Regions from separate parts of the Paenibacillus sp. NPDC093718 genome, predicted to be linked through region 1. Evidence: a T-box and tRNA genes for the amino acid it is inferred to sense, from the RefSeq annotation. Region 1 holds a T-box; the other regions hold tRNA genes.

Region 1 (7,740 bases):
TCAGCCACATGACCACGGTCAGCGAGGTCTCCCTCGTCATTCGAAGGGTTGTGCATACGAATGAAGAGGCATCCCACAACCACTGCCACATGCATGCCCGATATCGCAAGAATGTGAGTCAACCCCAAACGCGAAAACTCCATAAACGTATCGGGATCCAAATCATCCTGATTGCCAATCACAAGTCCCTTCATATAACCTGCATGGATTCCGCCGTACAATTGATCCAGCTTGCCCCCAAGCTCATGGCGAACGGCATCCGTCCATCTTAGAACATGACTTAAATTCCAGCTGTCAGGCGGGGTAACCTTCACTAGGTCAGAGCCCTTCACTTTGATCATCCAATGAATCTTCTGGGTTCGCAAATATTGAGCATAATTAAATCCGTCAAAATTGCGGGCTTCTCCAGGTTTTTGCAGCTCTCCGGTCAGCTCTATGCGGTCCCCGCGCTGCCATCGATGAACCACCTCCAGCTCCGTTTTGTCCATTAGTTTCACTTGAACCCTGACGATATCATCTGTCTTCCGCAAGGTACCGTTATCCGGATTCGCTTGTTTTTGCGGCGCTGGAGGCTTTGTTAGCGTGAGATCAGCTTGATGCAGGGCAACATTGAAATCCGCGCGGTCACCATCCACTTCAATTGGGGTTGTGATCACTCCGAAAGCAGTAACAGGAACGGTGTCCGTCAATGTCTCCCCTGAGAGGACCGGCTCGAAATCACTTACATTCGCCGCGTCATGCCATTCCCAATAAGAACCCGACACACACAAGGAGAACAACATGCAGAGCGTAAAAAGACGCCCCGTCCCTGCCCAATGACATACAGCAAGCAGTATGAGAATCAGACCGGCCCCAATCAAGGCCAGCCTCCATCCATCATACAGGCATGCAGCACCACTGCCGATTACCCACAACACGGCAAACACAAGTAACGGCCTTCGCTTCATAATTTGAACAAATCCCTTCATCATTAAATAAAAAAAGAACCCTTGCCTGCATATCGCAGTCAAAGGTCCTTCCTCTGTGGCTTTCTATTCATTTTCTTCCGTAACCTTATATTCATGAATCACTCCGCTACCGTCATTAAGGTTTCGCGCGGCGGCTCATACGCTTCAAGCTGCCGGAACAAAATCCCCTTCTGTTCCATCATGCGGGACACCTTGCCCGAATCCTTCGGATAAGGACGGTGGAACACAACCTCGACAATGCCGCTGTTGGCAAGCATATTCGCACAGGTCCAGCAGGGCTCATCCGTCACGTACACCGTGCTGCCTTCCCGATCGATCCGGTCCGTGAATAGCAGCAGATTCTGCTCAGCATGAATCGTCCGGACGCAGCGCTGTTTCTTCACCATGCTCTCCTTGCCATCCTGTACGACCAATTCATAATCCTCAGCGATCATACAGCCCGCTTCCGAGCAATCAGGCACCCCCATCGGCGCGCCGTTATAAGCCGTCCCGAGCAGCTTCTTCCCCTGCACCAGCACCGCCCCGACATGACGCCGCGGGCATTGGGAGCGGGTAGAAACCATAAAGGCAATGTCCATGAAATAAGTATCCCAATCTTTACGTTGATCTGCACTCATCATCTGTCACCTGTTCCTTATCAATATCGCCTTTATTGTAGCACATAGCTAAAGTCCAACGTAAGGCTTCATCTTCTCCAGCATTTTGGGCCCGATGCCCTTTACGTTCATCAAGTCGGCTTGACTTTTAAATGGACCGAACTGATTCCGATAATCGATAATGGCCTTGGCCTTCGCCTCGCCAATGCCAGGCAGCTCCATAAGCGTTGCAGCATCTGCCGTGTTGACATTAATCAATCCGGATGGATCCGGAGCTGCTGGTGACTGCACTGTACTGTTAACAGGAGCTTGCTGCTGTAACTGCTGACTGACACCTTCAGCCTGAGGCGGTACCGGGGGCGAAGAAGGTTGGCCAGAAGCCGAAGACAGAGCCGTATGATCTGCTATACCGCTCCCTGCCGCTCCTTGGTCTTGGTCTGGCATGGAGGAGTCCTTCGCATTACTGGCAGGCTCGATATGCCCTGCCTGCGTGCTCTTTGCATCAGTCTTCGAATCCGTTCCGGCTTCAGAAGGGTCCACATCCTTATGCCGGGAATCAGCACCGGACGTCTTCACACCCGCATTCTCTTCGGCCGCAACCACCTGCTCCAGCTGATCGTTCAGCGGCTGCCAGCCCTCGATCCCCTGATCCGCACCGGCGGCAAACAAGATGAACCCGCAACCCGCAATCGTTGCGGCAAGACTCCAACCTAAAGATATCCGTTTCATCGATTGACCTCTCCTTAACATTAAAGTTCATTTTGTACAAACTCAGGAATATTCTTCGGTTTCCCCACCAAAATCGCATGAAAAACCGTCATGAATCGGCATCTTCCCCGCATACATTAAACGTAAGGACGGTACATTTCTGCCGTAAAGCGCGAAAGGAGGGAACATACACATGAAGGTCGGTTTTATCGGTACGGGCAGCATGGGTAGTCTGTTGATCGATGCCTTCATTCAATCGGGCGCACTCCTGCCTGAGCAGATTCGGGTCAGCAACCGAAGTCCTGAAAAGCCGATGCAGCTGGCAAAACGTCATCCCGGTCTGACGGTATGCAGCTGTAACACGGAGTCGGCTTCTCAGAGCGACCTGCTATTCCTATGTATAAAGCCGCTTGAATTCAAATCTGTCATCAGCGAAATCAAAGATCGGCTTGAAGCCCGGCAAATCGCGATATCCATCACGAGTCCGGTCCAACTGATCCATCTGGAATCATCGCTGCCCTGCAAGGTAGCGAAAATCATACCGAGCATCACCAACTTAACCGGAGGCGGAGCATCGTTATGCATGTACGGTTCCCGAATAAAAGAAGAAGACAGGCAGCTTATAGAAAGCCTCCTGTCTTATATCAGCAGGCCGCTCGAGATACTGGAATCGCACACGCGAATCACTTCCGATTTCTCCAGCTGCGGGCCTGCTTTTTTAAGTTTATTCATGGAAAAATGGATCGACGCTGCCGTTGAAATGACCGGAATCGACCGCAGAACCCTTAATGCATTAGCCGGAGAAATGCTGCTTGGCACCGGCAAGCTGTTAACGGAGGAGGGCTTCTCCCCCGAACAGCTGCAAGAGCGGGTTGCGGTTCCCGGAGGCATCACGGCCCAGGCTTTGGCACTGCTGGATTCAAACCTGAACGGATTGTTCTACCAATTGATCCAAACCACACACGACAAGTATGAGGAGGATTTGGCAAAACTGGATGCTGCCTTCGGTTTTACGATTAACCGGCCACGATATTGACCAGTTTGCCTGGTACGGCAATGACTTTGCGAATACTCTTTCCTTCCAGCGCCTGCTTGACATTCGGAAGGGAGAGGCTATGTTGTTGCATGGCTTCTTGGTCCATGTCTTTCGAGATTTTGGCACGTTCTACGATTTTGCCGTTCACTTGAACGACAATCTCCACTTCGGCCTCTACAGTCCAAGCTTCGTCATACTCCGGCCATGGCACGTAGGTTACGCTCTCCGTGTAGCCTAAACGGCTCCACAGCTCTTCAGCCAGGTGAGGGGCCAGCGGGGAAAGCAGCTGAACGAAGTTCTCCATCGCTTTGCGCGGAAGCTCTTCCGTCTTGTATCCCTCGTTGATGAATACCATCAGCTGGCTGATCGCTGTGTTAAAGCGCATATGTTCAAAGTCCTCGGTCACTTTCTTAATCGTTTTGTGCAGCATACGCTTGAATTCGTCCGTACCCTCGCCTTCCACGATTTTAGGGTTCAATTGACCGTCGTCCCCGATAAACAGGCGCCATACGCGGGAGAGGAAACGATGCGTTCCTTCCACGCCGTTGGTGTTCCATGGCTTGGTCGCTTCCAGCGGCCCCATGAACATCTCGTACACGCGCAGCGTGTCGGCTCCGTATTCGTTAACAATATCATCCGGATTGATGACATTGCCGCGGGATTTACTCATTTTTTCATTATTGTTGCCCAGGATCATACCCTGATTGACCAGCTTCTGGAAAGGCTCCTTCGTATCGACAACGCCCAGGTCATACAATACTTTGTGCCAGAAGCGTGCATACAGCAAATGAAGCACCGCATGCTCCACACCACCGATGTACAGGTCAACCGGCAGCCATTCCTTCTGCTTCTCCTTGGAGCACAATTCATCATTATTGCGTGGATCGATATAACGCAGGTAATACCAGCAGCTGCCGGCCCATTGCGGCATCGTATTCGTCTCGCGCCGGGCTTTCATGCCGGTTTCGGGATCAATCGTTTCCACCCATTCCGTAACATTAGCCAGCGGTGATTCGCCGGTACCGGACGGTTTAATCTGATCCACATCCGGCAGGAGCAATGGAAGCTGATCCTCAGGCACGGTCTTCATCGTTCCGTCTTCCAGATGCAGAATCGGAATCGGCTCACCCCAGTAGCGTTGACGGCTGAACAGCCAGTCGCGCAGACGGTAAGTTACCTTCTTCTTGCCCTTGCCCTCTTTCTCCAGCCATTCATTCATCGCCTGAATAGCCGCTTCATTGTCCAACCCGTTCAGGAAGCCGGAATTCACATGCGCGCCACTGCCGCTGTATGCTTCCTCCTCGATATTTCCACCCTGAACGACTTCAATAATCGGAAGACCGAATTGCTTCGCAAACTCCCAGTCACGGCTGTCATGACCCGGAACCGCCATAATGGCACCCGTTCCATAGCCGGCAAGCACATAATCCGCGATCCAGATCGGCACTTTAGCGCCGTTTACCGGATTAATGGCGTAAGCACCCGTGAACACACCGGTTTTATCCTTGGCCAAATCCGTCCGCTCCAAGTCGCTTTTACGAGCTGCTTGATCTTGATAAGCCTTGACGGCTTCACGCTGATCGGCTGACGTAATCTTATCAACGAGGTCATGCTCCGGCGCCAGAACGCAGTAGGTTGCCCCGAACAGCGTATCCGGACGGGTTGTGAACACCTCCAGATGACCATCGTAACCTTCGATGTCAAACCGAACCTCAGCGCCTGTGGATTTGCCGATCCAGTTGCGCTGCATATCCTTCAGGCTTTCGCTCCAGTCCAGTTCATCCAGATCTTCAAGGAGACGATCCGCGTATTCGGTAATGCGCAGAATCCATTGGCGCATCGGTTTACGTACGACCGGATGACCCCCGCGTTCGCTCTTGCCGTCGATGACCTCTTCGTTCGCAAGCACGGTACCGAGCGCTTCGCACCAGTTCACCGGCACTTCAGCCACATAGGCAAGGCCGCGCTTATAGAGCTGGATAAAGATCCACTGGGTCCATTTATAATATTCCGGATCGGTTGTGCTGATCTCGCGGTCCCAGTCATACGAGAATCCGAGAGATTTGATCTGGCGGCGGAACGTATCGATATTCTGCACGGTAAACTCGCGAGGATGTTTGCCTGTGTCCATTGCATACTGCTCGGCTGGCAGACCGAAGGCATCCCAGCCCATAGGATGAAGCACGTTGTATCCGCGCATCCGCTTGTAACGGGACACGATGTCAGTCGCCGTGTACCCCTCCGGATGCCCTACGTGCAGGCCTGCTCCTGATGGATACGGAAACATATCCAGCGCATAAAATTTCGGTTTGGATGATGAATCTTCCGTTTTAAAGGTTTTGTTCTCATCCCAGTATTGCTGCCACTTCAGTTCGATGGCCTGAGGCTGATAGCCGTGGCCGGTTGGTTGATTGTCCGTCATACTCCATTGCTCCTCCTTCACAGTCAAGAGGCAAGGCCAGTGCCGTTGCCCAAAAAACAAAAAAACCTCATCATCCATAGCGCTGATCGCTAGGGACGAGAGGTTTGATTCCCGTGGTACCACCCTAGTTAGCCAAAGGCATGCTTTGCCTTTCACTCCCTTTGCATCCTTATCGCGGATGAGACGACGATGCTTCAGCGGCCGAATCTGCCGAAATACAGCGGCCGGGTTAACACCATTGCTCCGAGGCGAGTTCATTCCTATCGTCAACCGGTTTTCACCAGACACCGGCTCTCTGCATGATCGAAAGTGGAACGATTGATCCTCATCATCGCGTTCATATTACCGTTTTAATGTGGCTATTATACCCAAAAAGTCCGATCAAGTCAACGAAAGCTCTTCCCCGCTTCTGCGATAATATTCCGGCGTCGTCCCGACCATGGCTTTGAACATCCGGCTGAAATGAGCCAAATGCTTGAAACCTGCCGCCTGGCTGATCTCCGTGATGCTGAGTTGAGGGTGGAGCCTGAGCAAAATTTTAGCTTGGTTAATCCGCCGGTGATACAGATATTTAAACACCGTCGTTCCGGTAACCTCCTTAAATAAGGAGGATAAATAGTGTTTCGTAATATGCATTTCGCGGGCAATTCGCTCCAGCGTCAGATCCTGCATATAATGTTCCTCGACGAACGATACGACATGCTGGACATGCCGTTCTTTCTCGGAGATGGAGTCCTGATCCTGCACAGCGTCCTGGCACCAGTCCGCGATGACGTACATCATCTCCTGAATACGCAAGGTCATCCGTTCCTGGCGAAAACCGGCCGTGGATTCCGAGAGGCGATGTATATCGGCCAGCATGCCTTCGAATTCGTCCCGATTGGCCCCTGTCAGTGTCATGCGATGATTTCGCAGCGATTCGAAGGGATCCAGCAATATCGATTTGGCCGTCTCCGAAAGCCCTTTGCAGATCCAGGCCGGATCGAAATGCAGAATGCTTCTGACGTATCTGGAATCGGGCTCAACATTCGGACAATGGAGCGTAAGCCCATTCATCAGGAGCAGATCCCCCGATTTCAGAGTGAAAACGGAATCGCCGATCAAATACGTGCAGCGTCCTTCATGGAAATAATAAATTTCATAAAAAGCATGCGAGTGAAACTGCCCTCCCGACAGCGGCTGTTCATTGTAATAGGTCAGATCGAACGGCGCTTGCAGCTGCATACGGTCAAAGCCTGGCATCATATCGGCAGATGAGGTCATCTAGAGAATCGCCCCTTTAGCGATTTTGGAGTTATATAACCCTCAACATAACGGGGTTTTCTCTATTATAAATGATTTTATGGAATGCGCACGGCCTCATTTTGGGCGATGACGCACAATTCTCCGGCTTTGAAAGCATGCTCCTGGGACATGGCGTGCTCCGTGCGTTCCAGACAATCCAGGATAAGCTCTCCGAAGAATGGGTAGCCTACCTTGCCTCGAAGCTCCATATGAAACTCTCCCTCGCCATTAACGAGGTACAGATGATCGCCCTGCGGATTCCTTGCGATATCGATGTATTTGCGAAGCTCGATGTATCCTTCCGTCCCCAGAATAAAGGTTCTTCCGTCTCCCCAGGTGCCAAGGCCCCCGGGTGTCAGCCAGTCGACTCGGAAATAATTCGTGGCCCCGTTGTCCCCCACTAGCGTTGCATCTCCGAAATCCTCCAGCTCCGGGTAATCCGGATTCGCATAATTCCCTACCTTGCTGCTGAGCACCTTGGCATCACGGCAGCCCGCAAAAAACAAAAATTGTTCAATCTGGTGGGAGCCGATGTCACACAGAATGCCCCCGTACTGTTGATGACGGAAAAACCAGTCCGGACGGGAAGGCGCATTTAAACGGTGCGGCCCTGTTCCCATCACTTGCACCACTCGCCCGATTGCCCCGTCCTGGATCAGCTTCCCGGCATGGACGGCACTCTCCACATGCAGCCGTTCACTGTAATAGACCATGTACTTCTTGCCT
Region 2 (7,740 bases), on a different contig from region 1:
ATGGCAGGTGTTGCTCCGTGCTCCAGATTGATGGCGTCCACATATTGGATGAGCTCCATGACTTTGGATCCTGGCAAATAATCGGTCATCCAGCCGCCAAACTCCGTGGTTATGTTGAATTTGCCGTCGCTGTATGCTCCCGCCCCGCCAAATCCGGCTGTAATCGAGCAAGCCGGCAAGCAACCGGCAAATTCCTTACGTCCTACTGCCGGTGGACAGAGCTTAATCTTCTCCTCCAGGATCGGGCAGCTTCTCCGGTAAATATCATGTCCCTTGTCAACCAATAGCACCTTGCTGCCTGGTGACTTTAACGTCAGTTCATAACAAGCGAAAATACCGGCCGGACCGGCACCAACAACGATAACATCATATTTGCTCATCATATCCCCCTGTGTGTTTGACTGTCGCTTCTGCACACCGCTCCCGGGCACAAAAAAATCCTGCTCCGAATAGGTATGCTTGCGCATCCTATTCTTAGTCAGGAATTTAAGGTTCCTTGTAGAAACCCCTGAACCTTATTTTCAGGGATATACGAATAAGCATCTATTTTCTTCATCAACCATAGTTAATATAAAACGGATTTGCGAATGAGTCAAGATAAGATATATAAATTGTTCGTATTTAACTCCTTTATTCTAGTTAATACACCAACATTATCGATATATATAACCAAAATACGAACATTACTTTGAAATGATCAAATAAATTAGTAGGTCTATCGGACCATTACATCCGACTTATAAATCAGGTAACAACGAAATGGAAACAATTGTTTTATGATTAGCTATTGAAAAGTGAGTGTCGAATATTGTAGTATTGTGTTAAAAAAAATCGGAGGAATTATGCCTACACAACTGCAGCAAGAAAAACACTCCATTGAGGCGTGGTCCCTGATCAATCGTAAATATTTGGGGAAAGGTGTGCGAGTCAAGCGCTTTCGCCGGCCGACCCGCTGCCAAATTCGCAACCGCGTCCTACTAGCCGTACTTATGGCCAACGATATCAAATTGTCGCAATTGGCCGAGGAACTGGGAGTATCCTCCCGTAGTGTCAGCGCCTGGGTATATGAGGGACGCGTTCCCGGAAAAAACAACCTGGAGAAGGCCTGCGACTACTTGGGTTATCCCCGTCACATTCTCTTCAGGGAGGAACTGCTGGACAAGTCACCTTTAATCTGCCAGCCGGCACCTTCCCGCTTCATGAAACGCACCCTGACTCGCTCACCCGTTAGCAATCGGATTCTGACAGGCCTGTGCATGGTTCATGACTTGTCGGTAAGCGATGTTAGCCGCTGGATCGGCGTACATCCCGGCACATTCCGCAAATGGCTGCACCAGGGCACCGTACCATCCGCAGCGTTCCAGGAAAAAGCGGAACAGTTCTTCCGGATCCCTAAATCTGTTCTATTCGCAGATTGCGCATTAAAGCAAAATTCCTAATCAAAACTGCTGTTATAATAAAACCATACTTAAGACTCCAACCCATGCTCAGCTTGCCTGGTCGATCAGGCTAAGCCGGGCTTATTTTCTGTTATGGCATATTTCCAGACGATCAGGGAATACAAGTAACATTCCGTTCGCATCATCCAACAATTGAGGTGAGTGAGTATGACGTTACGTCATAAGCAGATTGGCGCTGCACTGGGATTGCTCACCGGAACAACCATGGGAAGCGGTATTGGATTCCTGCTTGGTTGGCACTCCTCCAATCTGATCGTCCTGGTGGCCCTCTTCGGCTTATTCGGAGTTGCCGCTGGTCTATGGCTGGGCTCACGAATGATATTCAAAGAGCTGCCTTAATGAACGATATGATGTTCATCGTTCTGCCTCTTCCTTGCTGAGATTGGAGGCATAACCACAAAAAGAAGACCGGAGAATTCCGGTCTTCTTAGTTATAAAATCAGTTATGGGGTTTCGTGTTAACAACATACAACGATCCTGACGCAACCTCTTTGTTCTTGGGAGCCCCAGGAGCTTCATCGGTGATAGCTCCCGTGGCAGGGCTGCTGGCGGTCGTATCCGGTATATCCAGGTTGCTCCAGGTTTTGCCCCCGTCCTCGGTTTTGGCTTGCCCGCTGAATCCTGTTTCAGGTGAAATGAAATGGAGAAATCCGGCATTCGGCGTGCTTCCAATCCGAACCCACGTCTCGCCGCCATCCGTTGTGCGGTACAGATCGTTATTCTCCATCACAGTCCAGGCCTGCTTGCCATTCAGCGCAAAGATTTGGCGTACGGTGCCTTTGGGCTGAGCCTGAACCTCCCATTCCGTGCCACCGTTATCACTAAAAGCTATCCAGCCTTCTCCGCCGATCCAGCCCGAGCTATGATTAATGAGCCGGACCGCCGTCACATCCGCTAAATCCACATCGAGTTCAGCGGCCTGATTGTCCGGAGCAACGTCCGTATCATCCTGTTCTGCGACGGCACCGCTTCCTGCGGCGTGATCCGCTCCATCTAAAGATTCTTCTGTGCCGGAAGAGGGCTCCGCCTTCTGGGTATCCTCCTTCGAAGATTCCACCGATCGCTCAGCCACATTCCCCTCATCCGATGGTTGACATCCAACAGATAAACTCACTGCAACGAGCATCAACAAAATAAAGCCCAGCCCTTTTCGAGGTTTTATCACAGGATCACACCCCTTGTATTCAAAATAACCCGCCAGTAACTTCTGCTAACAGGCCAAATATTATAAATCCACTCCATTGAATTCACCCTAAAGCTGAACGGTTCCTCCAGTTTAGTATAACGCGATTTCCACGTGAAGAGGAACGAAAAAAGCTGTTCTTCAAGTTAAATTTCACTTGAAAAACAGCTTTGCTTCATAGATGCGGTCGAGAGGACTCGAACCTCCACGGGGGTTAGCCCACACGGACCTGAACCGTGCGCGTCTGCCAATTCCGCCACGACCGCATGTTATGTAAGTCGTGATCGAGTTGATCACCGTAATTAAGAGTATATAATGCCCAAAGTTAAAAAGCAAGCATTTTTTAAAAAAATTGTCGAAACCATCAGACTTCATATGGTTTCGACATCATAAGTCTATTTTCAGACCGTCCATTGATCATGTATCACGCCAGATAACACCCAATCCTCTCCATATTGTTCAAATACAAGCCGGAGGCTTTCCCAATCCATCCCCGCATAATCAGGATGAACTCCTTCGTAATAATACTCAACGATGACAGCTCCCTTATACTGGCTGCTTGCATTATTCACCGTATTTCCTTCGCTCTTGGATTGGTTGTAACCGATCCATGGTGCTGCGGCAAAATCTAGGGTATAGACGAATTTATTATAATAGCTCTCAAAATTCATGGAGATCGGTTCTCCGCTGCCATCATACTCGCCCCAGCGGTATAAGGTGTCGTGGTTAAATCCCTTCCTCAGCTGCTGCTTGCTAAGTGTGACATCCTTCTGCCGATCAACATGCGCATAAGGGGAAAAGGTAATCCCGTTTGGATGAGCGAGCTCCGCAAGCTTCTCAAAATCCTTGTTTTTCAAAAGTATTATCGCCTGATTACTCTTCTTGGACAGGGCAGCTTCTGCCTCCTTCGGTGTGAGCAGCGGATAGATCATAGCTTCTTTAGCCTGGTTATTCCAGACAACCTTGCCTCCAAGACCCTCTGCCGAGAAGCGGAGGGGGATATAAACACGTCCCTCCTTGAGCAGAGGCGGGGCATCCAAAGTTACAGCTTTGCTGTCTTTAATGGCGTGATTCTGCCCCACGGTGTAGCTTGTCGTATGTTTAACATTACTCACAATGGCCGTCTGCTTGGCTTGATCCCAGCGCACTACGGCTCCCATCGCTGTTGAAATGCCGCGGAAAGGCACCATCACCCGGCCGTTATGAATAAAGGGAGGCGATTCCAGCAGAAGCCGACCTCCATTCACTCGAATTTCGATAGGTCTGCCTGAGGATGTGTCCGCAGCCCAAACTTCTCCTCCATATGACATGAAACCGGTTATCCCTATCATTGCCGCCATGATACCGGCCAGCAGCCTTCTCACGCCTTGACGTTTCTTCATCACAAGCTCTCCCTCCCTAAGCTAAAGTTCACTATCCATTCCATTATAAAAGATCTATAACCCTTAGGCCTATCCATAAATTCTGTTCCTGTCGATTCATATATTGACCCTTTTCAACGCTTGGTTCGATTGGATACAACTCTTCATTGTATGTTTATTCAATAAACCCTTCATACTAATACAACGTTGTCATGGATTGGCAAGTCATAACCATAGGAAATGCGAGGAAGTAACGATGTATATCAAAAAATATGCGATCACCCTGCTGTTAGGTATTCTTTGCCTGTCTTATACCGTGCTTACAGATTGTCTGTTCGGGTTCCCATGGTACAACTTTATGATCAACTGGCAATTTACTCTATTCTCCATCGTAGAGAAGCTGACGGTTACGGTGCTGCTATGCCTCCTGATCCTTCCTGATTGTTACCGAGCATTCAAAAATAAAAAGCTCCGTGATTCAAGCCAAAGTCCTGGAAACGCGGGACATGGTTCATGATCCGGAGCTAGAGTCGGATTTTGCCTTTCCTTTAGAGCTTCCCCTGCGTATCAAACCGACCACGACAAGCAGCAAGGGCACTGCGATTGAAAATATAGGGAGAATCATATATAGATGTTGGCTTCCTTTCATGAGATGCTCGCTATACGAGCGGGCGAGAATCATCGAATTGCCGAGCATGATTAAAGCGAAAGGATAGATCAATTTTTGATAGGGAATGTTGAACAACTCGGATGCAGAGATCAATGCGGCATAATAATACAGACTTATTTTAAAAAACACACCAATAATCAGAACCATCACGATCAAAATTTCCGTCCGCTCAATGAACTCCGAAATATTGGCTTTTCCGACCATCGTCAGCAGAGGAAAAACCGAACGCTCCGTGATGTTGTCCCCAAGCACAGAAATGGTAACGGCAGAGGTTAGCGCCAGCATCATTCCGCTGAATAAAATAGCCAGATACCCTGCCTTAATCCCGCTCTTCTGCCGGCTCAGATGCGGAAGAAGGACCGTAGCAACGATCAACTCCCCAAACGGAAAGTGCATATTTTTTTTCACAACGGATTGAATGATGGGTTGTATGCCGTTACCCAGAACAGGAAGCAAGTGATGGACTTCTACGATGGCGGAAAATACGATAACCAGGGCGCTGAATACGCTGATCAGCAGAACTATCGCCAAGAAGATCAAAGCGGTGCGCCCAAGCACCTCCAATCCTTGATGCAGCACAAAAGCGACGGTCATCACCATGATCAAATTGACAATGAGGAGCGGGGTCTCCTTAAGGGCTGCCGATGCCATTACCAACAGCCCTCCATCTACGATATCTCTGGAGCCTGTATACAGGTAAAACACACAGTAAGATACTCCCACCAATCCCCCTAAATATTTCCCAAGCAATATTCGATAATAAAACGTCGGCAGATGATCAGGAAACATGGTGTACAAATAAACATTCAGCGAATACATCATCGTCCCGATCACCATGCCAATCAGCAGCCCAATCCAGGAATCCTTGCCGGCCTGCAGTCCCATGTTCACGACAAGCGTCGTTCCGAACTGAAATAGAACCAGCAGCGAGAAGAACTGCAGCGGACTGATTTTCACCTTCACCTTTAAGCTCCCCTTTACTGGTTGTTCATGTTGTATTTAAAGGAGCGATCTCTCATCTGAGAGTTACGCACAACGGAATTCACATGATATTCCACTTCCAAATGCGGAAAGATCACATCCCATCGTCCCTTCATTTTGTGCCAGGCTTCTGGTCTGGCGCGTTCTACCGTTTGACCGAATTCCAGGATATCGCTGTTCGCTTCCTGACACTTCTTCACGGATAATTTCAGAATGCGAGCCACCTCTTGGTTAGCAGCTGCTTCAAGCGTTCTCATCGAATTCGGGTTCCGCAGGTCGATGTCGCTCATCACTTCCCTGATTGAGAAGTTAGGTTCGACGAAGATGTGGATAATAGGTTGAAGCGGATCTTTAAACTTCGCTTCCAGCCGGGTCTTCGATCGCATCACATCCAATGCAATTTCGCCCTGTCCATTTTCAAGTTTTATATTTAATGGCGTTGCTTGCATTTTGTTCTTGATCCACACGGTTCCCTTGCTCTCTTCCTTGGTCATCCAATCTTTAAGTTTGTCGCCCTTAAAAATAGCCAGATTGGAGATAACGCCCAGACCCGCGCTCTCCGAACTTTCAAGATTGGATTTCTTTACGGCTCGCTGCGCATCACCTTCGATGATGACCCCGTTAATGACAGGCCCGCCACCGGGAACAAGCAGATCCCGAATGACATCGTCCACCTCTACACGGAAGTTCTCGCTTAATTGTCTTGAGGTTAATTCAATCTTCTGTACAAGCGCGAAGGCCGTAATCTTTCCGATGGGCGTCAATACAGCAACCACGTCTTCCGCCCTTTGCCCTTCTGCGGCCACCAATATTTCGGTCGTCAATCGAATATCGGAATCACGATCCAAATAGTCGAATAGATCGATAATTCCGTTTCTGGCCACTTCGTCGGATATAACGATTAATCCCGTGTGGGCAAGCGAAATGATACGCGGTACTTTTCGAGACGTATTTCGCAGCGCTTCGATGATCGTTTTTCCGGATGCTTTGTATATGGATGTCGGTGTCGCTCCCCTGCCCGTTTTGCCGGATATTTCATCCGCAATGATGGTCTGGAAGGAAATCATATATTGCTGCTCTTCTTCCTTCCAGTCAATGCCGATACCGGCAACAATGGCCCGCTTATTCAATTCAGTCGCATCCCAGCAGCCCGTTATCGTGCTTAGGCAGCAGCACAGGAGAATGCTAACCAACCATCTGTATCTGAACATTTCCGGCTACACCCCTAACGTAAATTACGATTGGCCTCAGCGGCCGGAACAGCCGTCTTCTGGTCCCCCGTATTACTGTTATCCCTTCCGGCATTCCGATTGTGTAAACCGGATGATGGATTCCCGGCTTCCTGCGATTCGGTTTTCCCCGATGTACCTCGATTACTGCTTGAATGAGATGCGGACAAGGCTTCCGCTTGGAGCGATTTGAAAGGCATACGGATGACAGCGTCTTTTTGATTCCGCAATCGGAAAGGGCTGATCGGCGATAAATAGGGAACTCCGAACGAACGGAGACTATTCATATGGGCAACAAGGATGATTAATCCCAGTGTCAGCCCGTAAAATCCGAACATGCCGGCCAGTATCATAAAAGCAAACCGTATTAAGCGTCCGGCGATAGATAGGTTATAGGCTGGTATGGCAAAGCTTGCAATACCGGTTAAAGCTACGACAATGACCATGGCTGGCGTAATCAGGCCAGCTTCAACGACTGCCTGTCCCAGGATCAAAGCACCAACAACCGAGACGGTCTGCCCGATGGCTCTGGGCATCCTCACCCCGGCCTCACGCAGAATCTCAAATACGATTTCCATCAGCATCGCTTCGACAAAGGCGGGAAACGGTACCCCTTCCCGTTGAGCAACCAAACTGATCAGCAATAAGGTCGGCACCATTTCGTAATGAAAGGTGGTGAGGGCTATATAAACCGACGGGCCCAAGATCAGAATAATAAAGCTGAGATAGCGGACAATCCGCATCACAATCGCAATATCAAATCGCTGTGCATAATCTTCGGGTGATTGGAAGAAGTGAACAAATACCGTTGGAAGGACCAGGACGAAGGGGGTACCATCAACCAGGACGATGATCC
Region 3 (7,740 bases), on a different contig from region 1:
AGAAGGAGAATGTTCGGATGCTCCTGATCGATACCCCCGAGACGAGTCATCCGAAGCTGGGCGTACAGCCATTCGGGCCCGAGGCCAAGGCTTTTACGAAGGATCTGGTGGAACAAGCCGACCTTCTTGAATTGGAATTTGATATCGGTCCGAACCGGGATAAATTCTCCAGGCTGCTTGCGTATGTATATGCCGACGGAAAAATGGTCCAGGAATCGCTGCTTGAAGAAGGACTCGCCCGCGTTGCCTATATCTATCCGCCCAACACCCGCTATGGGGACAAATTTGATGATTTGCAGCGGATCAGCCGGGACCAGGCGCTCGGCATATGGAGCGTAGAGAACTATGCCCAGGAAGACGGCTTCCATCCGGAGGAGCAGGAAGACGCAAACAACAAGAACAACAGCAGCCGTAATAACGTAGCGGCAGCCCAAACTCCGAAAGAGAACAGCCAAGAGTCCAAGCAAGGCTGCGTCATCAAGGGCAACATCAACTCGAAGGGCGAGAAAATCTACCACACTCCCGAATCCCCATACTATGAGCGCACGAAGCAGGAGCAGTGGTTCTGCAGCGAGGCAGAAGCCGTCCAGGCCGGTTTCCGGGCCCCGAAGTAAACTCATCTGATGTATGAAATGAACGCTCATGTTCATCTTATATAAATTTTAGCCGTAATTGAAAAGGAGCCACCAGCCATGGGGAAAAAGAAACCTCCAACAATCCAACCAAATGAAAGTCAACCGCCAAATCCGAGCTCTGGCGCATGGTACAAAACCGTTTGGAGATGGCACTTCTATGCCGGCATCATTTTTGCTCCCTTTCTGATCATCCTGGCTGTAACCGGCTCCGTTTACTTATTTAAGCCTCAGATTGAACAAGCGCTATATCGGGACTACTACACGGTAACCCCTCAGGTTGAACGTGTAACGCCCAGCAAGCTGGTCGGACAAGTGAAAGAACTCTATCCTGAGGCTACCATTACGAAATACCGCCCTGGCGAGTCGGACTCCCGCTCCACGGAGATCAGTCTGACCTCGGACAGCGAATCCATGACCGTCTTCATGAACCCCTATACGGGAGAAAAGATTGGCGAGCTGAAAGACAAAGACCGGATCATGGACAAAATCGAGGAATTTCACGGCGAATTGATGGTCGGGACCATCGGGGACCGGATCGTGGAGCTTGCCGCCTGCTGGGCGATCGTGCTGATTATTACCGGGGTGTATTTGTGGTTTCTGAAAAATAAAAACAAAAACAAAAGCAAAAAGAAAAGAAGCCTCGCGGGCATCCTGTATCCGCGTCTGGGCAAGGGTAAGCAGACTCTTCGCAGAGACCTGCACGCCGTTCCTGCATTCTGGATTGCCGCAGGCATGTTATTTCTTATCATGACCGGCTTGCCCTGGTCAGGCCTGTGGGGCAGCAATTTCCAAACCGTGGCGACCAATACCGGCGCCGGCTATCCGCCTTCCATCTGGTCAGGCAGTACGCCATCCTCCCATGTGGTTCAGACGAAGGAAGTCGCAGAGGTCCCTTGGGCGGCTGAAAATCTGGAGGTACCTAACTCCACCATCTCCGACTTTACGCCGCTTCCAATCGAAGATGTCATGTACGTAGCCCGAAGCGAGGGGATCCATCCAAGCTACACCATCAGCATTCCGCAGCAAGCGGACGGGGTGTACACGTTGTCGGCCTATCCGCCGAAAGCCCAAGACGAGGCTACCATGCATATCGACCAGTACAGCGGCGCGGTGTTGGCGGATTATCGCTATGATCATTACGGAGTCGTTGGCAAAGCCGTTGCCCTGGGCATTACCCTGCACAAAGGAACCCAATTCGGCATCGTCAACCAGATCTTCAGTTTGCTTATATGCATAGGCATCATTTTCATTGCGGTAAGCGGTTTGTACTTGTGGTGGAAGCGAAAACCGGAGCATGGACTGGGGGCACCAAAAGCACCCGAGGTTAACGCGAAGAACATGAGGGTATTCCTTCTGCTTCTCATCGCTTTGGGGATCCTGTTCCCGCTTGTGGGCTTGTCGCTCATCATCGTGTGGATCATCGACTATGTCATCGTTCGGAGGGTACCGGCGATCAAGACATTTCTGAATGCCTGATTCGGTCTTTACTCTAACTACAATAAGGGGTGGCGGTTTCATGATCATGAAAAGCCGTTTTATATTATGCGCACTGCTATCGTTCCTGCTGCTGAGCGCTTGCTCGGCCAGTCCCGAAGCAGTCAACCGGTATGAAAAAGAAATCCCGCTGATCGCCGAGGTAAACATACCGGAGACGTTATCCGTTCATCAACCGGAGACCATTGAGATCATTCTCACCCAGGATGGCCAAAGAGTACCCGGTGCGGATTTTGTCCACTACGAACTGTGGAGCCATGACGGCTCCCTGCGGGATCCCATGACGGATGCGGTAGAGGTCGGTGATGGCGTGTATACGGTAACCAAAACCTTCGATAAAGAGGGGCTGTATTTCATCAAGCTGCACAGCGGCAACAACGGTTCCATCATCATTCCCCAGAAACCGTTCGCCGTCGGCAAACTGTCCGAGGCCGAGCTTGCCTACCTGCAAGCGGGGACCCCGACATTTCAAGAGGGTACGGCAGATCATCATCATTAAAGCAAGCTGGATTAGGACAAAAACCGGCGCCGAATCTCCGGCGTCGGAACCATGCATTCCGTCGATTGTCCGAACCACCGGTAGCGGTTCTTTGCCACCCAGCGGTATACCAAATTCCGTAAAAAAGGGGGAATCAGGATCAAAATATACGACAGCGGCCAAGGAAAGCGAAGACGCCGTGCAATCCGCAGAGCTCCCGTCGACCTTGTGTAATACCTCCCCTGTTCAATCAGCACCATCGTTTCCGTAGTATCTCCACGAAGCCCTCCCTGCCTCAACAGCTCCTGCCCAATCTCGGATTGCAGCGAAGCGAAGCGAAAGGCACCGGCAGGATCTCTCTTGATAATGAACTGCGTCAGACCCTGGCACAAATGGCACACGCCATCAATCAGTACAATCGCATAGTCCTCATGATTATCGGTTGCACGATCCTTCATATATTTCCTGGCTCCCTTCAGGCCTAAAACAAGAAAAAACGCAGGAGCCCTCTCCTACGCTTGATCAAGTACGCTTATTGGTTTATTACTCAGCAGCTTTGTTCAGCCACTCGCCGTCTTTCATCTGCTGGTCGAATTCGTTCGAGAATTTCTCCATGCATTTGCATATGAAATCCTTACGACAAACCGGGCAAGGTACTTTCCCAAGTCGGCTAAGCGCAGTCAGTTTCCATTCCGGGAAGCGGTTATAGAATACGCGAATATCCGTTCCGTCAGCCGTGTGGATAATGAATTCGTAAAGCCCTTCTTTTTCATTGCTTCCAGCTGTGGTCACATTTGCAATCTGCGGTCTGTATGGCATGTTCATCACCCGTTTATTTTATTTAAATTCCCTATGACTGGTTTGTACTTTCTGGTACTTAGTCATATTAAAGAATTTTAGGGGTGATGTCAACCGAAGAACACATCCAGGATCGAGCCAAGCTGCCCCCTCTTTTTACCTTCTAATATATCCGGGTTGAACACTTCCACATATCCGCAGTTCGTACAGGAAACAAATAGGAAATGATTGTGCTGAATATCAAACATCTTGCTCAGCCCGGCCCCTGACATCGAGACCTCTTTCGTCTGGCAGTGATTCCCTCCGCATTTGCTGCATACAAACCGTTCCTCTATCATTTGTTCAATACGCATCTTAAGCGCCCCTTTCCAATTCGTAGCTTTAACTGAAATACGGAGCATCATGTAAAAAGTTTCATATTCAGCATCGTAAGCCGACAAAAAAGGATGACCCTCCATTTCAGAGGACCATCCGAATTCCTTTATGGTTAGCTTACGCTTAACTCCACGTCGATGTTGCCTCGGGTTGCCTTGGAATAAGGGCAGAACGCATGCGCCTTCTTCGCGAGGTCCTCCGCCTGGCTTCGTTCGATCCCCGGCATTTCGATCTTCAGCTTCACCGCAAGCTTAAAACCGTCAGCGCCTTCGTCCTTTCCGATCATGACCTGAGAGTGAATCACAACGTCCTTGAGCTCGACGCCCTCTTTGCGGGCGATATTAGCCAGGGCGCTTTCGTAACAGGCGCCATAGCCGGCCGCAAACAGCTGCTCCGGATTGGTTCCGTCACCGCCCGGTCCTCCAAGCTCCTTCGGCATGCTTAATTTGTGATTAAGAACCCCATCCGTAGATTCAACAGAGCCTTCACGCCCTCCAATGACTTTTACATCTGCTGTGTATAATGGTTTCATGCTCGTTCATCTCCTTCATGCCCTATTATGGTTTCTACATGTACTCTTTAAACTTGCAGCGGAAATTGAAACGATAAATAGGGCAAACTCGCATAAGAAACAGTATGTCCCAGCTCGCTGAGCAAACAAAAAAGCTGTTTATCAAAGGAAGAATTCCTCTTGATAAACAGCTTCTTCATGAAGTATGCGGTAGAGAGGACTCGAACCTCCACGGGTATACACCCACTACCCCCTCAAGATAGCGTGTCTGCCATTCCACCACTACCGCATGTTATAAGGGATGTTCTGTAGCGAACATTCCCTATTATACTGTTCCGTCATACAAAAGTAAAGAACCAAGTTATGGATCAACAGCTTAAGCGCATGAGCAGCTAAGTCTTATCGTTTCGCTTTTCCTTCCGGTATGCTGAAAACTCGATATATTCCCGGATAAACTCCTTCTCATTCTCTGCCAATCCCGACATGAAGGGAAGATCGGATGATTCCGGATCCACTTCATACTCCCCACGCGCTTCCCTGAGTCGGGTGGGATTGCCCTTGCCAATAATCAACCAATCCAAGCTTACGGAAAAGAATGCAGCAATCTCAATCAATTTATTTGTGCTCGGCGTTGTTTTCCCCCTTTTCCAATCACCAAAATTTCCTGTGCTGATCCCGAGGGTTTCACAAAACGCCTTCTTGGTCATACCTCGGCTTTCTATGAGATGTTCGATTCGTTGGTAAATAGACTGCATCAAACAACCGCCTTCCTAGTTCTCTTTGAAAGAAAATTACTTATGTACGTATTTTTCTCTTGCAAAACCACTTAATTACGTGTATAATCAAATATATATTGCCTAAATTATACCATAGTACTCATGGATCGTTGTATCTTTTACTCATGAGTCTATTCAGTATGAGGAGCGAGTCATTTGCCCTACGATACCATGATCACATCTTGGAATAATGCGGTTCATTCCTTGAATAAAGGATTGATGATCATTACGCCGGATGGCATCATAGACAAAATTAACGATCCACTCATTACCATGGCCGAAAGATATGGTGTTTCCCCTGAGTTTGGATGGCAGGGGGCATCTTTTTTTAATATCGCTTCCCAGCGCTTGAGTTTGGCTTCATTCGATCATTTTTTCCATGAGCTGGATGTGCCCTCCGTAAGAGATGTTATGCTGGGTAAGCAATCTGATTATTCCTTTGAATATGCCGTGCAATGGAACGACCAAGAGAATTGGGTTTTATGTGAGGTACTGCCGCTGCTTATCCACAAGGACAGCCGTATTCACGGAGCTATGATATCATTTACGGATATTACCAAGTTCAAACGCAAGGAATTGCTGCTGGAACAAGCGCTGGCTCACAGCTTTCCCCTTCCCGGGCATATTCCCATCTGCGCCGTATGCAAATACGTTCACCACGCGGAAGAGTGGGAGCCTGTGGAGAGCTATTTGGAGAGCCGCCTCCCCATTGAATTTACCCACGATATCTGTCCGGATTGCATTCGCAGATTATACCCAAAGTACTCTTCCATCCTTGATGATCCGGAATTACTCGATTAACACTCTGCCTGTATACAGCAACGCGGAATAAGCAGCTTCATGATCCGGCTTTATCCCTGGATATGAGGCTGCTTATTCATGCTTAAGTCATCATTCTCATATTACGCGTTCACAAAACGAAGCAGAGGGCTTATCAGAGCAGGCAGCACCGAGACGTGGCCTTCTCCCTCAATTTCATGAAACGTAGTCTCCAGCACCTCATCATGCCCTTTGAGGAATGCATAGAGTTCCCTGGCGTCTTGCACCATGGACGGCTTCTCCTCAGCTCCAACGTACAGACGCAGCTCTTTACGCTGTCCACTCTGTTGTAAACGGAGCCTCCCCTCTTTCCATCGTTTGTACAGCACGTAGTTTTTCCACCACACCGAGGGACAAGCCGCAATATACCGCGAAAAGGTCTCCGGTCTGGTGAATAATGTATACAAGGTGAAAAAACCACCGAGTGAGTGCCCGAACAGCGCCTGCTTCGAACGATTTACCGCGTATTGCCGCTCCACGGCCGGCTTCAGCTGAAACTCGATGAACGTAAGGAATGCTTCGACGCCGCCTGTTTCCGGCCAATCCAATCCGTTAGGGCGGACCGGCAATTCATGGTCTTCAGCATATTCAGTAAAGTTGTAAAAACGCTCGCTGCTCACGATCGGACTGTCACTGTCAAAGCCGATCCCGACAATAAGCGCCGAGGGAATGCCACGGGGCGTCCGGGATTGCAGTCGGATTGCCTCCGCAAGCGTTCCGAAGGTCGCATTGGCATCCAGCGAATATAATACAGGATAACCGCCTTCAGGAGGCGGTCCCATCGGTTCGGCAATGAAAATACGGTATTCACGGCCTGTGACGTCAGATTGCATGGACCATGTCACCGTTCCCGGTATGCAAAACAGAGGATCTTTTTCGTGGTGATTGCAGTTATCGCGGTTATTGTGGTTATCATGGTTATGGTCATCGCGGTTATCGTGCTCTTCATCCTTTTCGTGCTTTTCGCCCTTTTCGTGGTTACCCATACCCTCATGCTGAGCCCGCACCATCTCTGATTCTTGGTCATATTCTTCCTTGACGAACAACCACCGCAGCGCTTCCGGAAATCTTCTGGCCATAAAGATGGGATCATGGGTCCCATCAGGATCTACCGCCAGCTGGAGCCGCTCGGGGCTCACCCCTTGTTCCATCCAGAATAGATGGGTCTCGACGTTATTCGGATACATATGTTTTTGCGCATTGTTCTTATACGCACCTTCCAACTGTCCAACGGACATATACACCCTCAGCCCGGCAGGCAATTCCCCCTGCTCCCTGATGTAATCCATAACCCCGTCATACCATAACGAAGCCGACAGCATCCCGATCCGTCCGAAGGTCTCGGCGCGCCAATACCCCGCGAACATCGAAATCAAACCGCCCAAGGAACCGCCAATGATGGCTGTATGTTCGGGCGCTGCGAGCGTACGGTACTGTCTGTCTATGTACGCCTTAATGACATCCGCAACCTCATCGACATAAGCTCTGCCCTCCCCGCCAAAAGGCGGATTACCCTCCAGCAGCGGCTCGGCCGGCCAAGGCGTGTACTCACGGTTCCGGTTTGTTGACGATATCCCGACCAGGATGACCTCGACCAGTTGGCCTGCTGCATATAGATGGTTCAGATAGTTGAGACAGTACGTGAACATATCTCCTTGATCCTGTACGTAGGCAACAGGATAGGAACGGTCCGACTCATGATAAGAAGGAGGTAAATACAGTGTGAGTTCCCTGTCCTCAACCACCAGCCGTTGATAACGATTCATGTAATCCTCCCGAAAGCTGCTTTTATTTTCGCATGCGAATTAATAGATAGATAAAATATGGAACCCCAATCACGGACACCACAATGCC
Region 4 (7,740 bases), on a different contig from region 1:
CAACCGTTGGTTTGCCGGAACGCCCTCCATCGCAACCGGCGACTCCATGGATCCTTACGATAATCTGCTGTGGCTGACCACTGGAAATCTAACAGCCCGAAGCAGCGCCGATCTGCGGAATTTACTTAAGGAGCACTCCACCCTGATATTTAAGTCCGCAAAAGGCAATGCCGCCTACGGCGCGCCTTTTAACTTAACGGGCTGGCATCGTTGGTCCTCGGAGAATCAGGAGAACCCGGCTGCGCTCTATGTTTCCGTTCCCTTGCGGAATACAGACACCCTCCGTTTCCTCCCGGCAACCCGGTTAATCGGACAAGGGCAATTTTATGCCCAGCCGGAATAATACGGGTTTCAGTAATTCGAGATTATGTTCAACAACAGCTCTTTTTCCATGCCATATGCCATGACTCACAAAAGGACGCTGCCCCTTTAGGGGCAGCGTCCTCAGGCTGTTGAGAAACCCCCTGTTTTTTGCAGGGGGTTAAAATTTACCTTAATAGTCTCAAAACTAGGGGTCTCAGATCGTTTTAAATCGATTTTTGGTTTAAAAGATGAGCCTCCCCATATAAAAAATAAAGTGTCGAAAAGTCCTCTGGACTTTCTCGACACTCTGAGGACGCTGCCCCTTTAGGGGCAGCGTCCTTTATTTCAAACGGTTTATAAGTGTGCACTCAGCACGCACAAAGGGCGATAACCATCAAGTAGCGATGCTCACTTCAAGCTGACATTGCGCGCACAGGAGGCAGTCCACACGATGTGCAAATGCGATTTGATGATTGAACATGCATTAGCTGTTACTTCGTCCCTTTTTTTTGCTCTTAGTGGTTACATCCTCTTTCCATAGCGACATGGAGAACGGAATCATGCCGAACCAGCGGGTGGTCCAGGATTCCTTCACCTTCGCCTGACGCCGAACGTCCTTTGGCGTATCTATAAAATGAACCACGCGCTCGGTAATGTACTTGATCAATTCGTCGCCGCTAGCCATACGAATCAACTCCTTTTGGTTTATCCACATCCCAGTATCAGTTTGCTCCATTTCGATCAATTCTAGACGCTCGCACTTGAATAGCATGATTTTTCCGCCATATGCACATTCTAAAAAAGCCGAAATTTTTACGTGAAAGAAGGGAACCATCATGATTAAGACAGCAGTTGTATGGATGCTTCTCTTTGCACTGGCACTCCCGGGTTCTGTTATGGAAGCATATCCGGTGAAGGTGCAAGCCATGACGCGTCCAGCGCATGCCGTTCATAAAAGTCCAATATCGACAATCCGGCTTCTGACCGAAACGCCCGAATCCACCCACTCTTCAGGTCAGGAAATCGACCAGTCCGAGCTAAGGCAGCTGCACCCTTTTGCCCATGATGTCATACTGATCGATGTGGGTCATGGCGGAATCGACGGAGGAACGTCGTATGGTGAAATTCTGGAAAAAGATATTAATCTGGCCATTTCACGGAGACTGTTCATGCTGCTTCGCAAGGAAGGCTATCATGCCGTCCTGAACCGCGATGCCGATTACGCGCTTAGCGATGACAATCGTTGGCATCGAAGCTCCTCGAGGCATCGCCGCGATCTGTCGCAGCGCAAGCAGCTCAGCAGCGAGATCCCGACCAAGCTGGTAGTCAGCATTCATGTGAATTGGGGGAAGAACTCGTCCAAGCGCGGAGGCATCGTGCTTCATCAATCCGAGGGACGCAGCACCCTACTTGCGGACACCATCCAAGAGCAGCTGAATCTGGTTTACCGCAGCAACAATCACATCATGGTAGGTAAACCATATTATCTGTTGAATCAAACCCAAGTACCCGCCGTCATTGTCGAAACCGGCTTTCTCAGCAATTTGGAGGACCGGAAATTATTAACCGGCCGCAACGGTCAAATGCAGATCGCCGAAGCCATTGCCGACGGGATTATCAATTATTTAACGGCCCTGTAATTTGGGGCTGTTTTTTTGCATATAAGCCATATCCATAAAGACGCCCAGCACTGATTCCCTTATCCGATAAATAAATGCAGCTTCCACATGTGAATAGCCTTCCATACAGGGATTGGAATCACCGGGTCCTTGTCTGGAAGGCTATTATTTTTTTATGGTATTCAAATAACCAACGCTAATTCGCAGGCAGCGGATTCGGCCGCCAGCTTGATCGTTCCCTAACCAGATCGCTGATACCCACAAACTCCACCTTGGTTTGCAGTTTCGGAATGGTTCCTTTCAGCGCTTCTGCCGTCCGGATTCCATATTTGCCGACATGGCCAATTGCAATGCAGGATGTTCTCTCTTCAGCATGCTGTACTGCAGTCAGGAGCTGTTTGCTCACGTGCTGAACGGTATGAACATCATCCAGGAATATATCGTTGGCGATGGACGGCATCCCCTTCTCCACTGCCAGTTTGCCAATGACGCTATGATAGTTTGTCTTGCTGTCGATAAAGAACAACCCTCTCTCCCTGCATACATCAAGCACAATGGACATGACCCGCTCATCCCCGGTAACCTTGGAGCCCATATGATTATTAATCCCAACGGCATAAGGAACCGAATCGATTGCCTCCTCCATCCGTTCACGAATCTCCTCATCGGTTAGTGAACTTAGAATGGCACCCGGTCCGAGCCAGGAAGATCGTCCTTGCTTTGGCTCCATGGGCATATGAATGATGACGTCATGCCCTTGCCGATGCGCAGCTTCGGCGTCCTTCACGCTTGTCGGCAAAAAAGGCATCACCGCCACCGTGATCTTAACAGGAAGACTTAATATTTCCTGAGTCCCTTTCTGATCATTGCCAAAATCATCAATGATGACAGCCAGCTTATTAACTTTCGCTTCCTGGCCAGGCCTGCCGCGTCCGGCTTCTTCGTGCTTTTCTTCTGTTTCCTGACTGGGAGGCTCACCAGTAGGGGTAGAGGCCACCCCTGCACCATATCCGATCTGTGTTCCGTTCACGATCATCCATATCGTACATAGCAAGATAACCGATTTTTTAAATGCCTTCCGCATGGTACTCCCCCTTCCATTCATGTTCATGCTAATCACACCTAACCGTATTGTTTGAGAAAAGGTATGTAAATATGTAAGAGTGGTTGTATTCAGCACAGCCAGGCACAAAAACTTCTTGCCGGCCATCGTTAGATCGTTGACTTTCTTACTCGCAGCCGTTTTCTCCGCAGTTCCGCGGTAATTTTGACCTGAGCGGCATTGCTGACGACTGCATCGCATTATTTTGATTAAAGCTTTCATCCCGTCTCATCTAAATTCTCAACACAAAAAGAAGCTCGTAAACTGCTAAAAAGCAAGTTTACGAGCTTCTTTATATAAGGATGCGGTCGAGAGGACTCGAACCTCCACGGGGGTTAGCCCACACGGACCTGAACCGTGCGCGTCTGCCAATTCCGCCACGACCGCGTATCATGTTCATCGCTATTAGGAGACAAGTCCTTATCAGCGGCGACAAGATATATGATATCACGCTACCCGAATTGAGTCAACACTTTTTTTGAACTTGATTAAAAACCTGTTTTTCGGTTAAAATAAGAACATAGGTTCTCATTCAATAACCATTTTCTATATAAAGGCGGTGATGTTGATGGCCATACCGGCTGTTACGATGGAAGAACGTGCATTGATCAAGAGTTACCTGCTGCTGATGTTCATTCATAAGGTGTTTGAAAGGGATTGCCGAATCATTCAGGAGAGCGGTGTTTTCAAGAGCCCTCAATTGTATGTAGAGGTTGTGGGGAACGGCGCCAAGCGTGCTGCTGTGCTTCTTCGTGAGGTGAAGCAGGAATTCACCAAGCGGGCGATCAAGGTGTATGATATTGGACAAAACCAGGATGGAATCCAGGCACGATATGCATGTCGGGGTTACATTGGTTCGATGAACATTCTATGGCCATCCTTCCGAGAGGAGATGATGGACCGGATGCGAGCCTATCTTGGGCTGGTTTCGCCCGAGGCCGAGTCCTCTGAGCAAGCCCATCCTCCTGCCGCTGTTTCCGCCCGCTAAATCGCTGCCCTTAAACAGAGAATAACCGTCTCCCCACTGAACATGAATGCTCCGGATGAGACGGTTATCGGTGACACGTGAATCAATGAAGAGTATGCTGCACGCGGGTCAATCCCTGCGAGAGGGCATGTCCCGCACTGGCGGCAGACGCCACGGCTACAGCCTCCATAATCTGAGCATCCGAGGCTCCCTTCGCACGGGCTTCTTCCATATGATAGAAGGTACACAGCTCATTATTGGCAAACAGTCCGATTCCGAGCGCGATCAGCTGCTTCGTTCGCTCATCCAGTTCGCCATCCTGAAAGCAAACGCCTGTGAACTGATGATACGCTTCTGCCATTTCCGGCATGCTCTGCTTCAAATTCAGAATTTCATTCTTATAAGCCGAAACCTTGTCATTGGACATTTCCATAACCTAAAGCACCTCTTCCACAAAAATTTGATGCGAGGTTAAGTTGTCCGACGAGTTCGAGATCTATGCCTACTCTTCGATCGGGCTTACTCTTGGATCCTTTTTAAGCTGGTAGCTGTAACGGCGATCCAGTTTAACGACCCGCCGGTTTCTGCGGCGTATAATGACCTGCTCCGGGTCCCAGGCTACGACAAAGCCTATAATATCATTGGTCTCCAAGCCGTCCCGCACAACCCGGACCAATTCGCCGGAGAGCCGCAGCTCATCGAGTCTTTCATCGCTAATCATCACCATACCTCCTTCATAAACTTTGTGCAAAAAAAGACCTAAATGAGATCATTTAGGTCTTTTGAATGCGTTGCGATATCGACAAACATCCCGACTAAGAGATGTTCTATATACCCATTAACGCTGTGCCGGCTCGATGCTGTCATTCTTCTCGTACCAAAAATCCAGAACGGTTGAAGACATGACGCGCTTCTCGATATACTCTACCTGCTGAGGCGTAAACTGTTCCTTCCATTCGAAGGAAACCTCCTCACACAATCCGGCAATCGTCAGCAGTTCTGACCAGGCAACGTAGCGTTTGTACCAGAAAAACTGAGGATGTTCAATCATATAGGGATATAGATCATCAAACTCCGTATGTTTACAATCCAAAGCACGTTCAAAATGTACCTTTGCTTCATTCAGCTTCTCAATCAAAAACGGCTCGGTTACAGGTTGTTTCCCCATGGTGCTGCCTCCTCTCTCTTGCCTACCTCTTTATTATAAGCGAAAATCACGGAGGCGAAAAGATTTTGTTGTGATTTTAGGCTGAAATGCATTTAAAATCGACTACGAATTTCCATGATTACGCACACCATAGGCCAGGGTACAAACGTTCATGACTTAAGGCCTACCTTTCAGCTCTATTCCTGACATGCCATTAAGCGTTTGGTATATTCCTATTCTAGCTGAACGTAATCTTGCCGTCCTCAAGGGACGATATGGTTACCAGCGATTCCACATGAACATTCTGTTCGCGCAGCGTTCTCGCTCCGGCCTGGAAGCTCTTTTCAATCACAACGCCAAGCCCGATTAATTCCGCCCCTGCCCGTTCAATAATCTTGATCAGGCCTCTGGCAGCGTCACCGTTCGCGATAATGTCATCAATGAAGAGCAATTTATCCTCTTCCCCGATAAACTGGCGCGATACCATGATGTCCGTGACAATGCCCTTGGTGAAAGACGGAACCCGCTCACACAAGGCGTCTGGATCGGCGAGCAGCGTTTTTTTGCGCCGGGCGAATACCATCGGAACTCCCAATTCAAGCGCCGCGGCAAATGCAACAGAAATGCCGGAGGATTCCAGCGTAACGACCTTGGTCACGCCGCTCTCTTTAAATCTAGCCGCAAATTCCCGGCCCATATCCATAATTAATGCCGGGTCTACTTGATGCGTCAACAGAGCATCCAGTTTCAGCACTTGATCCGACAACACGACACCTTCTTTGATGATCCGCTCTTTCAACCAATCCATCCCAAAGACCTCCCACGATTCCTTTGTCGTAAAAGTAACATATTCCTCCCTGTACGGCAAGTACAAACGGTGACTCCGTCATTTAACTGTACGGTTCCCGTCATAATTCCTGACATTGATCTCCTTGCCCTGGCAATCATCATGTTCATGCCTCCGGTAAAGGACCTGGACAGGTAGGAGTCATGTCCCAGCTGAGCCAAGCATACCTTGTACTATGCAGAACGATTAACTTTCAAGGGGGATGCGGGGCTTGCGTAATTCTATTCGCGTTTTACAGATCGCCTTTACATATATCGGAACCATCGTTGGCGCTGGCTTTGCTACCGGACGGGAAATCCTTCAATTCTTTACCCAATATGGACACTGGGCTACACTTACCATTCTGCTTGCGACAGGACTATTCATTTGGCTTGGCACGAAAATCATGACGATTTCCAGGCGGATCGGGGCCAAATCCTTTGAGGACTTGAACAAGTTCCTGTTTGGAGAGAAAGCCGGCGTCTGGATCAGCCTCTTTATGTTTGTCATTTTGCTTGGAGTCAACAGCATCATGCTTGCCGGCGCGGGCTCTGTTTTTGTAGAGCATCTAAATTTGAATTATCAGACCGGATTGTTGGTCACGATGATCGGAACCTATTTCATTCTCAGAAAAGGCATCCAGTCCATCATGACGATGAACAGTCTCGTTGTGCCCATGATGCTTACCTTATCGCTTGCGATTATTTCTCAGACGATTCAAGCGCCGGGTGCCACCCGATTCTTAACCTTGACTACGGACCATAGCCTGCCTTCGGTTTGGCTTGCGCCCCTGCTCTACACCGCCTTTAACCTGGTCATGGCGATGCCGGTGCTGGTCCCGCTCGGCAGCCAGACCGAAAGCGCCCGCACCGTAACCTGGGGAGGCATCATTGGAGGTACGGGTGTAGGCTTTATGCTGATGGCGGCACATTTTGCGATGTCCGCCCATATGCCCGGCATTGCCCAATTCGAGATCCCGATGGGCAGCATCGCCAACCAGTTGGGCTGGCTGGTGCAGATCATCTATCTCATTCTGATCTTCCTTGAAATTTTCAGCACCTTCGTGGCGAATATCTACGGAATTACCCTGCAGGTTCAGCAGCGAACCTCGCTCTCGCCCAGAGTAATTACCCTTGGCATCATGGTCTTCTGTTATTTTTTCAGCCAGTTCGGCTTCAGTTCCTTGCTCTCTCTCCTCTACCCGATGTTCGGGGGATTGTGTCTGCTCTGGGTGCTCCGACTAACTCTGTTCGGAATCCCCGAAATCAGGGGGAAATAAAGGGGCTTTCCCAAGGGATGGTAAACCTGCCTTTGGGAAGCCCCTTCTTATGGCTGCATCGTAATGAATCGCGCACCCGGTATGAGTTCCATGGTTTGCTCGACTACATGCCGATGACACGTCATCATCACGACTTGCCGGTCCTGCGACAATTCCGAGAGCAGTTCGAGCGCATGTCCGAGCCGTTCGCCGTCAAAATTAACAAACAAATCATCAAGCAATAACGGCAACCCCGCCGCATGCGGCATCGATTGGATCAAACCGAGCCGCATCGCCAGATATAACTGCTCCGCCGTGCCGCGGCTTAGCCTTCTGCTCTCCACCAATTCACCAGTCGGGCGCTCTGCCAGCAGGCTCTGATCTCCCATTCGCATGACAATCCGGCTGTACATGCCGCCTGTCAGCATTGAGAAGTATCGGGAAGCCAGCTGCAGCACCTGCGGCTGTTTCTCTTCCTCGTACATGCGGCGCGTACGTTTGATAAATTCGGAGGCCAT

What was found. A T-box is a leader RNA that pairs with one kind of tRNA and senses whether it is charged. The one in region 1 lies ahead of leuS (leucine--tRNA ligase), so its partner is inferred to be a tRNA-Leu.
Region 2: it has a tRNA-Leu gene. The T-box ahead of leuS (leucine--tRNA ligase) is inferred to sense a tRNA for this amino acid. The anticodon was not compared.
Region 3: it has a tRNA-Leu gene. The T-box ahead of leuS (leucine--tRNA ligase) is inferred to sense a tRNA for this amino acid. The anticodon was not compared.
Region 4: it has a tRNA-Leu gene. The T-box ahead of leuS (leucine--tRNA ligase) is inferred to sense a tRNA for this amino acid. The anticodon was not compared.

Annotation. Positions count from the first base shown of each region.
Region 1 is NZ_JBNNUS010000009.1:43,839-51,578, forward strand. It holds gene ACQKPA_RS24430 (ComEC/Rec2 family competence protein) at 1-91, opposite strand, end outside; partial or broken gene ACQKPA_RS24435 (ComEC/Rec2 family competence protein) at 120-971, opposite strand; gene ACQKPA_RS24440 (deoxycytidylate deaminase) at 1,067-1,585, opposite strand; gene ACQKPA_RS24445 (ComEA family DNA-binding protein) at 1,634-2,293, opposite strand; gene comER (late competence protein ComER) at 2,466-3,308, shown strand; gene leuS (leucine--tRNA ligase) at 3,289-5,730, opposite strand; T-box leader at 5,819-6,071, opposite strand; gene ACQKPA_RS24460 (AraC family transcriptional regulator) at 6,112-6,993, opposite strand; gene ACQKPA_RS24465 (Gfo/Idh/MocA family protein) at 7,071-7,740, opposite strand, start outside.
Region 2 is NZ_JBNNUS010000001.1:875,614-883,353, forward strand. It holds gene ACQKPA_RS04435 (NAD(P)/FAD-dependent oxidoreductase) at 1-380, opposite strand, end outside; purine riboswitch at 456-555, opposite strand; gene ACQKPA_RS04440 (helix-turn-helix domain-containing protein) at 843-1,439, shown strand; gene ACQKPA_RS04445 (hypothetical protein) at 1,608-1,799, shown strand; gene ACQKPA_RS04450 (WD40/YVTN/BNR-like repeat-containing protein) at 1,900-2,625, opposite strand; tRNA gene ACQKPA_RS04455 (tRNA-Leu) at 2,826-2,909, opposite strand; gene ACQKPA_RS04460 (copper amine oxidase N-terminal domain-containing protein) at 3,045-4,025, opposite strand; gene ACQKPA_RS04465 (hypothetical protein) at 4,261-4,521, shown strand; gene ACQKPA_RS04470 (GerAB/ArcD/ProY family transporter) at 4,516-5,637, opposite strand; gene ACQKPA_RS04475 (Ger(x)C family spore germination protein) at 5,652-6,866, opposite strand; gene ACQKPA_RS04480 (spore germination protein) at 6,881-7,740, opposite strand, start outside.
Region 3 is NZ_JBNNUS010000011.1:224,128-231,867, reverse strand. It holds gene ACQKPA_RS27705 (thermonuclease family protein) at 1-614, shown strand, start outside; gene ACQKPA_RS27700 (PepSY-associated TM helix domain-containing protein) at 693-2,111, shown strand; gene ACQKPA_RS27695 (FixH family protein) at 2,152-2,628, shown strand; gene ACQKPA_RS27690 (thiol-disulfide oxidoreductase DCC family protein) at 2,640-3,065, opposite strand; gene ACQKPA_RS27685 (hypothetical protein) at 3,151-3,426, opposite strand; gene ACQKPA_RS27680 (zinc ribbon domain-containing protein) at 3,516-3,758, opposite strand; gene ACQKPA_RS27675 (organic hydroperoxide resistance protein) at 3,893-4,312, opposite strand; tRNA gene ACQKPA_RS27670 (tRNA-Leu) at 4,498-4,580, opposite strand; gene ACQKPA_RS27665 (helix-turn-helix domain-containing protein) at 4,684-5,046, opposite strand; gene ACQKPA_RS27660 (hypothetical protein) at 5,224-5,868, shown strand; gene ACQKPA_RS27655 (alpha/beta hydrolase) at 5,970-7,652, opposite strand; gene ACQKPA_RS27650 (FecCD family ABC transporter permease) at 7,675-7,740, opposite strand, start outside.
Region 4 is NZ_JBNNUS010000001.1:797,425-805,164, forward strand. It holds gene ACQKPA_RS04025 (hypothetical protein) at 1-343, shown strand, start outside; gene ACQKPA_RS04030 (YqzE family protein) at 788-988, opposite strand; gene ACQKPA_RS04035 (N-acetylmuramoyl-L-alanine amidase) at 1,140-1,943, shown strand; gene ACQKPA_RS04040 (divergent polysaccharide deacetylase family protein) at 2,119-3,006, opposite strand; tRNA gene ACQKPA_RS04045 (tRNA-Leu) at 3,328-3,411, opposite strand; gene ACQKPA_RS04050 (hypothetical protein) at 3,593-4,012, shown strand; gene ACQKPA_RS04055 (carboxymuconolactone decarboxylase family protein) at 4,095-4,424, opposite strand; gene ACQKPA_RS04060 (hypothetical protein) at 4,494-4,712, opposite strand; gene ACQKPA_RS04065 (hypothetical protein) at 4,830-5,159, opposite strand; gene ACQKPA_RS04070 (xanthine phosphoribosyltransferase) at 5,377-5,946, opposite strand; gene ACQKPA_RS04075 (YkvI family membrane protein) at 6,197-7,243, shown strand; gene ACQKPA_RS04080 (AAA family ATPase) at 7,291-7,740, opposite strand, start outside.